Regions from separate parts of the Bacillus sp. EA-CB0995 genome, predicted to be linked through region 1. Evidence: riboswitches for the same ligand, from Rfam matches in the RefSeq annotation. Region 1 holds a riboswitch; each other region holds the start of a gene.
The links. A riboswitch is a leader RNA that binds a small molecule or an ion and turns the genes downstream of it on or off. The one in region 1 is predicted to bind S-adenosylmethionine.
Positions count from the first base shown of each region.

Region 2: linked by a shared signal. The riboswitch ahead of ACEWFJ_RS22290 (MetQ/NlpA family ABC transporter substrate-binding protein) and the one ahead of ACEWFJ_RS01780 (bifunctional O-acetylhomoserine aminocarboxypropyltransferase/cysteine synthase) in region 1 are both predicted to bind S-adenosylmethionine.
Region 3: linked by a shared signal. The riboswitch ahead of ACEWFJ_RS03690 (methionine ABC transporter ATP-binding protein) and the one ahead of ACEWFJ_RS01780 (bifunctional O-acetylhomoserine aminocarboxypropyltransferase/cysteine synthase) in region 1 are both predicted to bind S-adenosylmethionine.
Region 4: linked by a shared signal. The riboswitch ahead of ACEWFJ_RS11805 (hypothetical protein) and the one ahead of ACEWFJ_RS01780 (bifunctional O-acetylhomoserine aminocarboxypropyltransferase/cysteine synthase) in region 1 are both predicted to bind S-adenosylmethionine.

Region 1 covers NZ_CP169269.1:320,702-323,805, reverse strand. The annotation lists gene metA (homoserine O-acetyltransferase MetA) at 1-179, opposite strand, end outside; gene ACEWFJ_RS01780 (bifunctional O-acetylhomoserine aminocarboxypropyltransferase/cysteine synthase) at 160-1,455, opposite strand; SAM riboswitch class I at 1,547-1,650, opposite strand; gene ACEWFJ_RS01775 (chloride channel protein) at 2,064-3,104, shown strand, end outside.
Region 2 covers NZ_CP169269.1:4,339,576-4,342,679, reverse strand. The annotation lists gene ACEWFJ_RS22295 (ABC-F family ATP-binding cassette domain-containing protein) at 1-1,461, shown strand, start outside; SAM riboswitch class I at 1,638-1,752, shown strand; gene ACEWFJ_RS22290 (MetQ/NlpA family ABC transporter substrate-binding protein) at 1,844-2,656, shown strand; partial or broken gene ACEWFJ_RS22285 (methionine ABC transporter ATP-binding protein) at 2,669-3,104, shown strand, end outside.
Region 3 covers NZ_CP169269.1:704,154-707,257, reverse strand. The annotation lists gene ACEWFJ_RS03695 (methionine ABC transporter permease) at 99-764, opposite strand; gene ACEWFJ_RS03690 (methionine ABC transporter ATP-binding protein) at 757-1,782, opposite strand; SAM riboswitch class I at 1,944-2,051, opposite strand; gene ACEWFJ_RS03685 (hypothetical protein) at 2,178-2,522, opposite strand; gene ACEWFJ_RS03680 (thioredoxin family protein) at 2,665-2,964, opposite strand; gene ACEWFJ_RS03675 (toprim domain-containing protein) at 2,976-3,104, opposite strand, start outside.
Region 4 covers NZ_CP169269.1:2,270,373-2,273,476, reverse strand. The annotation lists partial or broken gene ACEWFJ_RS11820 (serine hydrolase domain-containing protein) at 1-238, shown strand, start outside; gene ACEWFJ_RS11815 (hypothetical protein) at 278-646, opposite strand; gene ACEWFJ_RS11810 (NAD(P)H-dependent oxidoreductase) at 643-1,218, opposite strand; gene ACEWFJ_RS11805 (hypothetical protein) at 1,511-1,810, opposite strand; SAM riboswitch class I at 1,878-1,976, opposite strand; gene ACEWFJ_RS11800 (hypothetical protein) at 2,122-2,313, shown strand; partial or broken gene ACEWFJ_RS11795 (YwiC-like family protein) at 2,531-3,104, opposite strand, start outside.

The DNA.
Region 1 (3,104 bases):
TTTCCAATTAAACGAAGCAACTGCGTTTCAGTTTCTTGCTTTGTTGGCATTAAATTTAAAATAGCAATCTTCAAAGCACGGATATCTTGTGTTTCTGCTCGTTCTTTCGTCATCACGAAAATATTTTCATTTTGTAATACTTTACGAGCGGGTAAATCTTTAGCAATGATGATCGGCATACTGTTTTCCTCCAGAAAGGGCTTCTGCTAAATCAGCAATAATATCCGCCGCATCTTCAATACCAACCGATAACCGAATTAAATCAGGCGTTACACCCGCCAGATGCTGCTGCTCTTCAGTAAGCTGACGATGCGTTGTGCTTGCAGGATGAATCACACAAGTTCTTGCATCTGCCACATGCGTCACCAATGCTGCGAGCTTCACACTTGCAATAAACTCCTTAGCGGATTCAATACCACCTTTTACTCCAAACGTTAAAACACCACTCGCACCTTTCGGTAAATATTTTTGTGCCAATGCATAATTTTCATTACCTTGAAGTCCTGGATAATTGACCCACTCAACGCGTTCGTGCTGAGATAGCCACTGTGCAACAGTTAGTGCGTTTTGACTATGACGCTCCATACGAAGATGCAGTGTCTCTAAGCCAATATTACTCATATACGCATTGAATGGACTCATACAATTTCCATAGTCTCTTAATAACTGCACACGAGCTTTCACAATGTATGCCGCCTGCCCAAATTTTTGCACGTAACTCACACCATGATAACTTGGATCTGGTTCAACGAATTCAGGAAACTTACTCCAATCGAAATTACCGCCATCAATGACAATACCGCCAAGTGAACTTGCATGACCATCGATGTATTTCGTTGTAGAATGAACGACAATGTTTGCACCATGTTCAAATGCATGGCATAAATACGGCGTAGCTAGCGTATTGTCGACGATAAATGGTACCTCAAGCTCTTTTGCCGCATCAGAAAGCTCTTTAAAGTTAAGAACATTCATCGCTGGATTTCCAAGCGATTCTGCATACACAAGCTTTGTTTTCTCATTTGCGAGAGCAACAATTTCATCAGCGGCTAAGTTTGGATTAAAGAAAGTAACCTCAATGCCCAGCTTCCGCAGACTAACTGCAAATAAATTAAATGTACCGCCGTATACTGTTGATGAGCAAAGCAGGTGATCGCCGCTGCCGCAAATATTTAATACCGCTAACATAATTGCAGCTTGCCCAGATGCAGTTGCAACCGCACCAACTCCGCCTTCTAACTCCGTCAGCTTCTGCTCAAATGCTGCAAGCGTTGGGTTACCAATACGGGTATAAATATAACCTTCTGCCTCTAAATTAAAAAGAGCTGCTAAATCGTCAGATGTATCGTATTTATACGTCGTGCTTTGATAAAGCGGCAAAACACGCGGTTCACCATTTTTCGGCGTATAACCACCTTGCACACAAATTGTGCCTTTTCCCCTTGCATCACTCATTCCTCAATCCCCTTTCTTTCTTAACATAAAAAAACTGCTTCTTTCCTAAATAAGAAAGAAGCAGCTTAGATAAACGCTCGACATGTAGCCTTTCTTATCGTTCAGGAAATACCTGCAGGATTTGGCACAATTCCGTTTTACGGCTGTTGCCAAGGTTTCGTAGGGCCCGGTCCCTCCACCTATTCTTGATAAGACTTATGCAATTACCGTTGATTTTATAGCAAATATTTCCTAGTGTCAATTATTTTTCTGAATCTTTGTAAAAATAACAACAATCCGTTTGTTCATTCTCAAACTTTAAGTTATATTAAAAAAACATTGATATTCTATACTAAAAACAAAAAAAACGTTTCAAAAACTTTACTTACTATGTAAAATTAAAGAGTTATACTTAATTTTAGCAAGCATCAAAATATATGTATAAACATGATTAAAATTATGACTAGTTCAGAGTTTCATACAATAATAATGCTGATTTTTGTAATATACTTTGAATAAGTAGCTCTTTAAAAAGGATAATATCCATATTGAATGAGTTACCCAATTATTTTCGTATCAGAATCTCTAACTTTTTCATAATAGGATATAACATAAAGGAGGCATAAAAAATGGCTACTAGGAGAAACATGCACTATTTACTCATCATGTACGGTTTATTTCTAGGTGCTATAGTTGGTGCTATAGTCTGGTTATTTTTAGTCGTCACAAATGCTGGAATTCAGTTTGTTTGGGAATATTTACCTAAAGAATTTGGATCACCCTCTTATTACACAATTTGTGTAACAGTAATTGGCGGTGTTCTTGTCGGACTGACACAGAAGTATTTCGGTACATACCCCCGTTTAATGCCAGAGACCATGGCTGAATATCAGAAAACAGGTAGAATTGAGTACCATTTTGTGCATAAAGCTACGTTAACAGCTGTTATTGTTTTAGTATTTGGCGCAAGCTTAGGACCGGAAGCAGCACTTGTTGGGATTATAGGTGGACTTTGTACGTGGGTTGGTGATCGCTTTAAATTTACTTTAAAAGGAATGCACGAACTAACAGAATTTGGGATTGGCGCTGCTTTAAGTGTTATTTTTAATGCACCGCTATTCGGTTATTTAGCTCCAAGAGAACATGAAGATACACAACTCACTGAAGCTTTTAGAGGGAAAAAGACTATCGTATATCTCGCTACTACTTTTGCTGGTTTTTCTGTATATTTATTGCTTAGTCAGTTTGATAATCGAGGATCCTTTATTGTTAATTTTGGAGAAGGATCTTTTGCACTCCATGAATGGATTGCCTTTCTCCCTCTTATTTTTATAGGTGTCGGGGTAGGATACTGTTATTTCCAATTAGAACATATATTAGAAAAAATAGTACATCCTTTTCAAGAATATAAGCTAACATTAGCGATTATAGGCGGTATCCTTTTAGGGATTGCAGGAACTATACTTCCGTATACACTGTTTTCAGGAGAACACCAATTAAAAGACTTAGTAAATGAATGGACAGGAATATCATTTGGGATACTGGCTCTTTCAGGGATTTTAAAGTTGTGTATAACCGCGGTTTGTTTAACTACAGGTTGGCGTGGCGGACATATTTTTCCAATTGTATTTTCTGGTGCAAGTATTGGATATGCTATAGCAACTCTCATA
Region 2 (3,104 bases), 450 kb from region 1:
GGTGAGCGTGTTGGCCTTGTAGGGAGCAACGGAGCAGGGAAATCCACATTACTGCGTATATTAGCAGGAGAGTTACTTCCTGATGCAGGAAAGGTTGAATGGTTTCCTCATGTAAATATTGGTTTTTTACAGCAACATATTGATTTACAAGCTGGAACAACCATTATGAAATATTTACAAAGTGCCTTTGTACATTTGTATGATATCGAGCATAATATGCGGCAAGTAGCGGAGAAAATGGCAACAGCAGGAGATAACCTTGAACAATTGTTAGTACAATACGGAGAGTTACAAAGTATACTAGAGCATTCTGATTTTTATCATATTGATGCAAAAATAGAGGAAGTTGCTGCGGGATTAGGGATTTTAGCACTTGGCATGGAGCGTGAGGTGGAAAAACTAAGCGGCGGCCAACGAACAAAACTATTATTAGGAAAATTATTATTAGAAGAACCGCATGTTTTATTACTTGATGAACCAACAAACTATCTCGATAACGTTCATATTGAATGGCTTATGGGGTATTTGAAAAATTACGAACATGCTTACATTGTGGTTTCGCATGATGAAAGGTTTTTAAATGAAATTACCAATGTAATTTATCATTTAGAACATAAAGGAATGAAACGTTATATAGGTAATTATCAAACATTTATAAAAAACCATGAACAAAATAAACAGCAATTACAAGTGGCATATGATAGGCAGCAAAGAGAAATTGGAAAGTTAAAGGACTTTATTCAAAAGAATAAAATTCGTAAAGCAAGACAGGCAAAAAGCCGCGAAAAAGTATTAGAAAAAATAAACAAAATCGGAAAACCAACTTCTGCACTGCAGCCACGTTTTATGTTTCATGTTTACTGTGATCCTGTGAGCCGGATTTTAGAGGCAAAGGATATGCAAATTGGCTACACAGCGCCCTTATTCCCGCCAATTGATTTACAGGTAAAGCGTGGTGAAAAAATTGCCATCGTCGGCTATAACGGTATTGGGAAAACAACAATGTTAAAAACACTATTGGGACATTTGCAGCCTTTAAGTGGTATTGTGAAAATAGGAGAGCGAGTAAATCCAGCTTATTTTGCACAAGAAGAATTTGCTTCAGAACAAACACCAATTGAGGAAATATGGTCATTGCGACCTGATATGACTCAAAAAGAAATTCGGCAGGCCCTAGCAAGGTGCGGTTTAACAGAAGAACATATTGGGCAGCGGCTTTGCTCATTAAGTGGTGGAGAACAAACAAAAGTACGTTTATGTGAATTGATGTTAACAGAAAGTAATATACTCGTTTTAGATGAACCAACTAACCATTTAGATGTTCGAGCAAAAGAAGCACTTAAGGAAGCCCTTATGCAATATGAAGGAACGGTTTTACTTGTTTCTCATGAGCCAGATTTTTATGAAGAATGGGTGACGCAAGTATGGCATGTGCAGGGGTGGTGTAAAGAGATAAAATAAGGGATATCAAAGGAGCGTATAGCTCCTTTATCCCGCTATTTTTGGGCGGTAAGCCCCCACTGGGGGAAGTTTCACTTTATAGTTCGATAATAAAAAAAATTCAGAAAAGTATGTTGACAAAATGTTTTACAAGATTTAGTATAAGGTACATAGTTTTTGACAACTTTATACCGATACTCTTATCCAGAGAGGCGGAGGGACTGGCCCGATGAAGCCCGGCAACCAAACTTACGAAACGGTAAGTTCAGGTGCTAATTCCAGCAAAACGATTATCGTTTTGGAAGATAAGAGAGGAAGCTACTTTTATATATAGGACACCTCTCTTAACTTTAGAGAGGTGTTTTTATTTTGTCAAAAAGATAGAAACTAAGGAGGAACTGAGATGAAGAAATTATTGTTAAGTATTGTAAGCGGAGCTGTATTGTTACTAGGGGCATGCAGCTTAAATTCAACAAAAGATGCTAAGGCATTAGATGAGAAGAAAATTACTGTTGGCGTAACCGGCGGGCCGCATGAACAAATCTTGGAGAAAGTAAAAGAAGTAGCTGCAAAAGATCATTTACAAGTGGAGATTAAAGTGTTCAATGATTATGTAATGCCCAATGTATCGTTAGATGAAAAAGACATTGATCTAAATAGCTTTCAAACGAAATCATATTTAGATGTATTTAAAGAAGAACGCAAAATGAAGTTAACAGAAGTATTTTCAACAGTAACGTTTCCAATGGGAATCTACTCAAAGCAAGTGAAAGATGTGAAAGATTTAAAAGAAGGGGATGCAATTGCTGTACCAAATGATCCGACAAATGAATTACGCGCTTTGAAATTGTTTGAGAAAGCGGGTGTATTAAAAGTTGATCCGAAAGCAACAGAGAAGGCAACAGCGAAAGATGTAGTGGAGAATCCTAAAAACTTAAAAATTGTTGAACTAGAAGCATCTCAGTTGCCAACACAGTTAAGTGAAGTAAAAGCAGCTGCCATTAATACAAATTTTGCAATGGGTGCAAAGCTACATCCAGCAAAAGATTCTATTTTCCGTGAAGGAAAAGATTCGCCATATGTAAACTGGGTTGTTGTTCGTTCAGATAATAAAGATGATGCAGTCGTAAAGCAGTTTAAGAAAGCTTACCAATCACCAGAAGTGAAAGAATTTATTGAGAAAAAATTTGATGGAGCTGTATTGCCATCGTGGTAGGAGATGAAGTGTATGATCGAATTACAGAATGTATCTAAAATATTTGAAACAGAAAAAGGGAAAGTAGAAGCACTTAAAGATACATCGCTTACTGTGAAAAAAGGAGAAATATTTGGAGTTATTGGATATAGCGGTGCTGGGAAAAGTACGTTAATCCGCTGCGTCAATTTATTAGAAAGACCGACGACTGGTCATGTTCTTATAAATGGAAAAGATTTAACATCTTTACCTTCAAATGAGCTTGCACAGGCAAGGCAAAAAATTGGCATGATTTTTCAAGGGTTTAATTTATTAAAAACAGCAACTGTATATGAAAATATAGCACTTCCACTTCGACTTACAGGAATTACAAAAGCTGAGATTCAACATAGGACAGAAAAATATTTGCGCATTGTTGGATTGTTTGAAAAAAAGATGCGTATCCGAATGAGCTTTCAGGGGGACAAAA
Region 3 (3,104 bases), 380 kb from region 1:
ATAACATCCCCTCTTTTTTCAATATTCAAAATATAAAGTCTATATAGAGTTTTCGTACGAAACGAAAACTCTTTATCCTAATAATAACTAACTTCTCTTTACCTTTTATCAAGTCGCTTTGTAAGAAAATCACCAAACATTTGAATAATAAATACAATAACAAGTACAAGAATTGTTGCCATGAGAGTAACATCACCATTATTGCGTTGGAACCCCTCTAAATAAGCAAGTGTACCAAGACCACCTGCTCCAACAACTCCAGCCATTGCTGTGTAGCCTACAAGTGCAATTGCCGTTACCGTAATACCCGAAATAAGTGCTGGAAAAGATTCTGGTATCAATACTTTTAAGATAATTGTACTCGTCTTTGCTCCCATCGCTTTTGATGCTTCAATAACGCCTTTATCAATTTCACGAAGCGCAATTTCAACCATTCTCGCATAGAACGGTGCTGCTCCAACAATTAATGCTGGCAATGCGGCACTTGCTCCAAGAATCGTATTAAGAAGAAACTTCGTAAACGGAATCAATAAAATGATTAAAATGATGAACGGAATGGAACGAAAAATATTTACAAACGCGCCAATCACAATATTAACTGGCTTGTTCTCCCACAGATTATCTTTTCCTGTGAGAAACAGTACTAATCCAAGAATAAGACCTAATACGAACGTTGCAAGCGTGGCAATTGCCGTCATGTATAACGTTTCTTGTGTTGCTTCTAACATTTGATCCCAATCGACATTTTGAAACAAATTATCCATGTGCAATCACCTCCAGCTCTACTTGCTCTTGTTGAATTGTTGCAACTGCCTCTGCAACTATATCTTCGTCACCTTTTAAATGAACAATTAAACTTCCATACGCCCCGTTTGTTGTTTGAGCAATATTCCCTTGCAGAATGCTCACTTCCACTCCATCTTGCTTCATTAACTCCTGCAAAACTGGTCTTTCTACCGCTTCACCAATAAATTGCAGTTTCACAACTTTTCCTTCCGGGTACTTCTCTACTAAATGTTCAATTGCTTCATCTGTATCTTCAGAATCTGTTATTTGCTTAACAAAACGCTTTGTAATGTCTTGCTGCGGATTACGAAATACTTCTAACACACTGCCGCTTTCAACAATCTTTCCTTTTTCCATAACAGCAACGCGGTTACAAATTTTTTGAATAACGTGCATTTCATGTGTAATGAGTACAATCGTTAAACCGAGGCGTTTATTAATATCGAGAAGCAAATCTAAAATTTGATCTGTTGTTTCTGGATCTAGTGCTGATGTCGCTTCATCGCATAATAATACTTTCGGGTTATTTGCTAATGCTCTCGCAATACCAACACGCTGCTTTTGTCCACCACTTAGCTGAGATGGATACGCATCTCCCCGTCCCTCTAAACCAACAAGACGAATCAATTCATCTACACGCTGTGTTCTTTTCTCTTTTGTCACTCCAGCAATTTCAAGCGGAAAAGCAATATTTTCACGAACGGTTCGTGACCAAAGCAAGTTAAAATGCTGGAAAATCATCCCGATTTCTTGACGCGCTTCTCGCAGTTCTTTTCCTCTAATTGCTGAAATCAAACGCTCTCCAACAGTAATTTTTCCAGACGTTGGTTTCTCCAATTGATTAAACAAGCGAATTAAGGAACTCTTTCCGGCACCGCTATATCCGATAACCCCGAAAATTTCACCTTTTTCTATTTGTAAATTCGCATTATCAACAGCAGTAACATCGCCGGTTTTGGAGCGATATATTTTCTTTACATTTTCTAACACAATCATTGATGTCACCCCTTTTTAGTTAAAAATCGTAAGCGGCTCGCCGCTATAACTATAAAAACGATTTGTCGTTTGAGCGTCCTCCTACACTGAAACAACAAAAAAACCTTTCTGCTTTAAAATGAGCAGAAAGGTTTATATACATAAATTACTATTATCCTTTCCTCTCATCTCTCAAAGCATTCGCTTTGCAGGAATTGGCACCATTTCAACATAAGTTGACGGTTGCCGGGTTTCATAGGGCACAGTCCCTCCACCTCTCTTGATAAGAGAAAATCAGATATAAATTTCGTCTGATTTTGTCGTTATGAAGTTTTCGTTATTTCATGTTTTGAATTGTATCAACGCATGAAATAGATGTCAACAGAAATTTTCGCAAAGAAGGAACTTTCTGAAATTTAAGCACCTATTCGTAGCGGCTTACAAATATGAAATACAGATTCTAATAATAACATTGTTTGGTATGTCCCTCTATATGTAATGGCCTTTCTACGCAATAGTGACTGCAAACGAACTTGTCCTGTAATTAATAACTGCAAGTCATCTTCTTGAAAACAAACAAGTTCTTCCGTTCCCATTGCACCATTCGTAAGCTCAATTTTATCTCTTGAAATTTTCAATGAATAACGCTCATCTTGAAAAGTAAAACAAACAGTCCGCTCAAATTGCGGCAGTAGCGGTTCTAAATGATATTGCGTATTGGCATATGTTACAAATGATTGAAGCAGTGAATACAATTTCATCTCCGTCACACTCCTCATATCACGTTTTACATAATACCATTCCATTTCTATAACGGGCTCTCCTGTATCTTTCTCTCGACAAAAAATCGCTTGTTGCTTATATTTCCCAAGAAATATGTCGAGGCGGCAAAGTATTTGCCGCCTATTGTAATTCCATATATAAATATTCCACAGATTGAAATGCATATATTTTCTTCATAAGTTGATTTTTCTCAAATATAAGTAAACACGGAACACTTTCAATTTCGTACTCCCGCGCAAAATGCGGTGCGTAATTTAAATCTAGCATCCCAATTTCCAAATGAGGTAATGCGGCTTCAACAACTGTTAACATTTTTTTAGCAAGTTGACACGTACCACACATTGGCGTATATACGTATAACACCGTTTTATCTTGATTTTCAACTGCAGCTACAGCTTCATTTCCTGTCAAATCGATCATTCTACCATTCCTTACCGTAAAAATTCTGTATAAACGTCAATGTCAGCTCCCCATAAAACGTTCGCTAAATGATTTGATGGTGCAGTTGCAACCTCACGATACGAACGATCAATATAAATATGTTCAGCATGTGGAAATTC
Region 4 (3,104 bases), 1.9 Mb from region 1:
TCCAGTTGGAGATGGTGAAGCATATTCTTATCATAATCAATGGTGGATTCCCCATAATGAACATGATGCCTTCGAAGTACTTGGGAGTTATGGACAATGCTTATATATTGATCCAACTGCAAATATGGTTATCGTTCATTTTTCATCAAATGCTAATCATAACGGAGAAATACAATCCGCATATAGTGATATGTATTTACAAATTGCAAAACACTTACAAAAAAGAACCTCCAATTAGGCTTTAACTTTCGAAGTTTTTGTTACAAAAAGAGCTGTCTTATGGCAGCTCTTTCTCTATGATCGTAATTACATTTTCCCATTGTTCTTCTGAGAAACACAAAGGTTCTAACTGAAATACCATCGAACACAAGTCTTCTATATAATAGACGTTTGCCTGTAAAAATTCCCATCGAAGCAACTTAGGTATATACAAATCTGCAACTTGTTGGTTTTGTTCTACTAAAATGTCTACTTCTCTCTCACAAATACCTCTTATAAGATACTCTTCCCGCACTTCTTGTTTAACTTTAGAAAATTGCTTGCTATTCTCTTTTATCCTAAATAAACAAGAAAGATAAGAATAAAACAAATCATCTTCTCTTTTACATACACTCATAATTTTATAAATCTGTTCCTTATTTTTCATAATTTTGCCGCCTTCTCATATATCTTTTGCAGCCATTTCTCTCTTTTTTCTTGTTTACTATTTTTCACAGATTGAAATACAGAACGCTTTATGTTACGTATCCCACAAAAGTATAATATTCCTTTCTTCATTACAATCCATTCAGCTGATCGGTATAAAAGTGCAGCGTACCATAAAGGAGAATCTAGTGTATAAATCACCCATGCTTGTTTTCCTGTAAGTAATCCTTTAGGCATTATCCCTTCATATTTGTAAGCAAAACCTGAAACAAATACTCGGTCAATAAATCCCTTTAATATCGCCGGCATACTCCACCACCAAACTGGGTAAATAAAAATGAAGTAATCTGCCTCTGCAACTAATTCCCTATATTCCCCTGTTTCTTCCTCATGCACTAAATCTCTTCTCTTTTTTGTCTCGTTAAAGGTTAGAACAGGATTAAATTGTTCCTTATACAAATCAAGAACGGCTACAGAGTGACTTGTTTTTTGTAATCCTTGTTCCACATGTTTCAAAATAGCAGCGTTGAAACTTGACGGGTTTGGATGCGCGTATACAATCAATATGTTCATTGTAAACAACACCTTTCCTTAAATTTCCTTTTGACTTTTATTGGATTCACATGCTATTCTAATATATGTCAAAGGGCAAGCCCCTTTTACAAAAGCAATGACACCTATTCGGCGATGGTGTCTTTTTTATTTGTTAGCCGAGAACGCCCATCTTTCGGGGCACATTTAATTTTTGAACACTACACACTCAGCACCATTTCCTTGTAAAAAGACTGCATAGTACAGTCTTTTTATCTACATACCTCAAAAGTGAGTGAATTTTCAAATAAATTATAACATAAAAAAAGAGAGATCAACTCCCTCTTCTCTCTTTTACTATGTAGTAAATCCCCTTATCATCTATATATTTGTGTGGCTCTGCTAAAGTAATTTTCCCATCCAGTTTTAATTCATCAAGTAACCGTAATAAATAAAATTGCTGAAGCATCTTTTTCGCAAATTTCCCTTTATGTTCAGAAGCAATATACTCTTGAATATCCAATAACGTAATCGGCTCTTCTTGTTCTTCCATATATTCGTAAATTGCACTTCGCAATGTAATATATTTCTCGATTGTCACAGCTATGTCCACTCCTTTCTTCTCGTTGTCCATCTTTCATTATCGGTTTTTTTGCAATAAAAAACCTCTTCGATAAGAAGAAGCGGAACATATCTCTTCCTTCTTATCTTTCAGAACAAAAATGTTCTGCTGGAATTAGCACCTGCATTGCGGTTGCTGGGTTTCATCGGGCCAGTCCCTCCACCTCTCTGGATAAGAAAATATTCACTTTAACCCTCACTATAACGAATATAACCAAAAAAGTCAATTCTTATAAGAATTATCAGGATTCATTTTTTGAAAACTATTATATTTTGTTTCGTTTTGCTCATACTACAAATGTATAGACCAAAGGAGGTGCAATCATGCAAAAAAATGCACGTGGTCATGTTCAAGATTCTTGCCAAGCTTTACATGAAGCAAAAAACTGTTTACAAAGCGCCTTGCAAACAGTCGAGAAATCAGATAATCGTCAACGTATTGAACAATCTTTACAAGCTGTCCAACATGCGCTGCAACAGTGCGATAGTACGGCAAATATTTTATCTCAAGAATAAAGTGAAATTTCCATCAGTGGGGGTTTTTTCATCCTCCACTGATGGTTAGTTGAACCAATCGGGCTTTTACGGGCAGTTATCCCCCACCTACTTTCTTCAATCTTCTCAAAATCTTGAGGTGGGGGACTTACTGCCCGTTAATGCGAGATAAACAATTCCTAACAATAAAAAGTAAGCACGTATGAATCATGCTTACTTTTTATTCATTAATTTAATATCAACCCTTAAATTGAAATAATACTGTAGTAGCAATGAAAAAATAAACTGAATTGACGATTTCCCACACACCAACTTTTAAAACAGTTACTTTTTTACCATATAACACAATAGCGCGAATGCAACTTGGAATAAACGCAATGACAAACCAAGGAGACACAATGAACGTACCAACTACAAGTGATAAATGGTATCCCCATGAAATCCAACGATATGTTGGATTTTTCTTTTCTCGAATCATCGTTTTCACATAGAACGTGCTTCCCAGAAAGTATAAAAATGAAACAAGTGCGATTAGCCATGCTGTTTCATCAATTGTTTTCATTGTGAAATAATAACTGATCATTCCGCCAATACAAAAAACGATAATAGCACTAACATCATTCAGTAGTGCTCGCTCATTCTTTTGACACGCAAAAAAAATGTTTACAAAAAATAATGGAAGCATATATATTGCAAAAAAAGAATACGCCATTCGTATGTAAGTGGAACTATACCAAACAAAATAGCAAGACTAAAATAAATGAGCGTCCAGTGTAAATAGCGTTTTTGTCGCTTTTGTTTCATATACATCA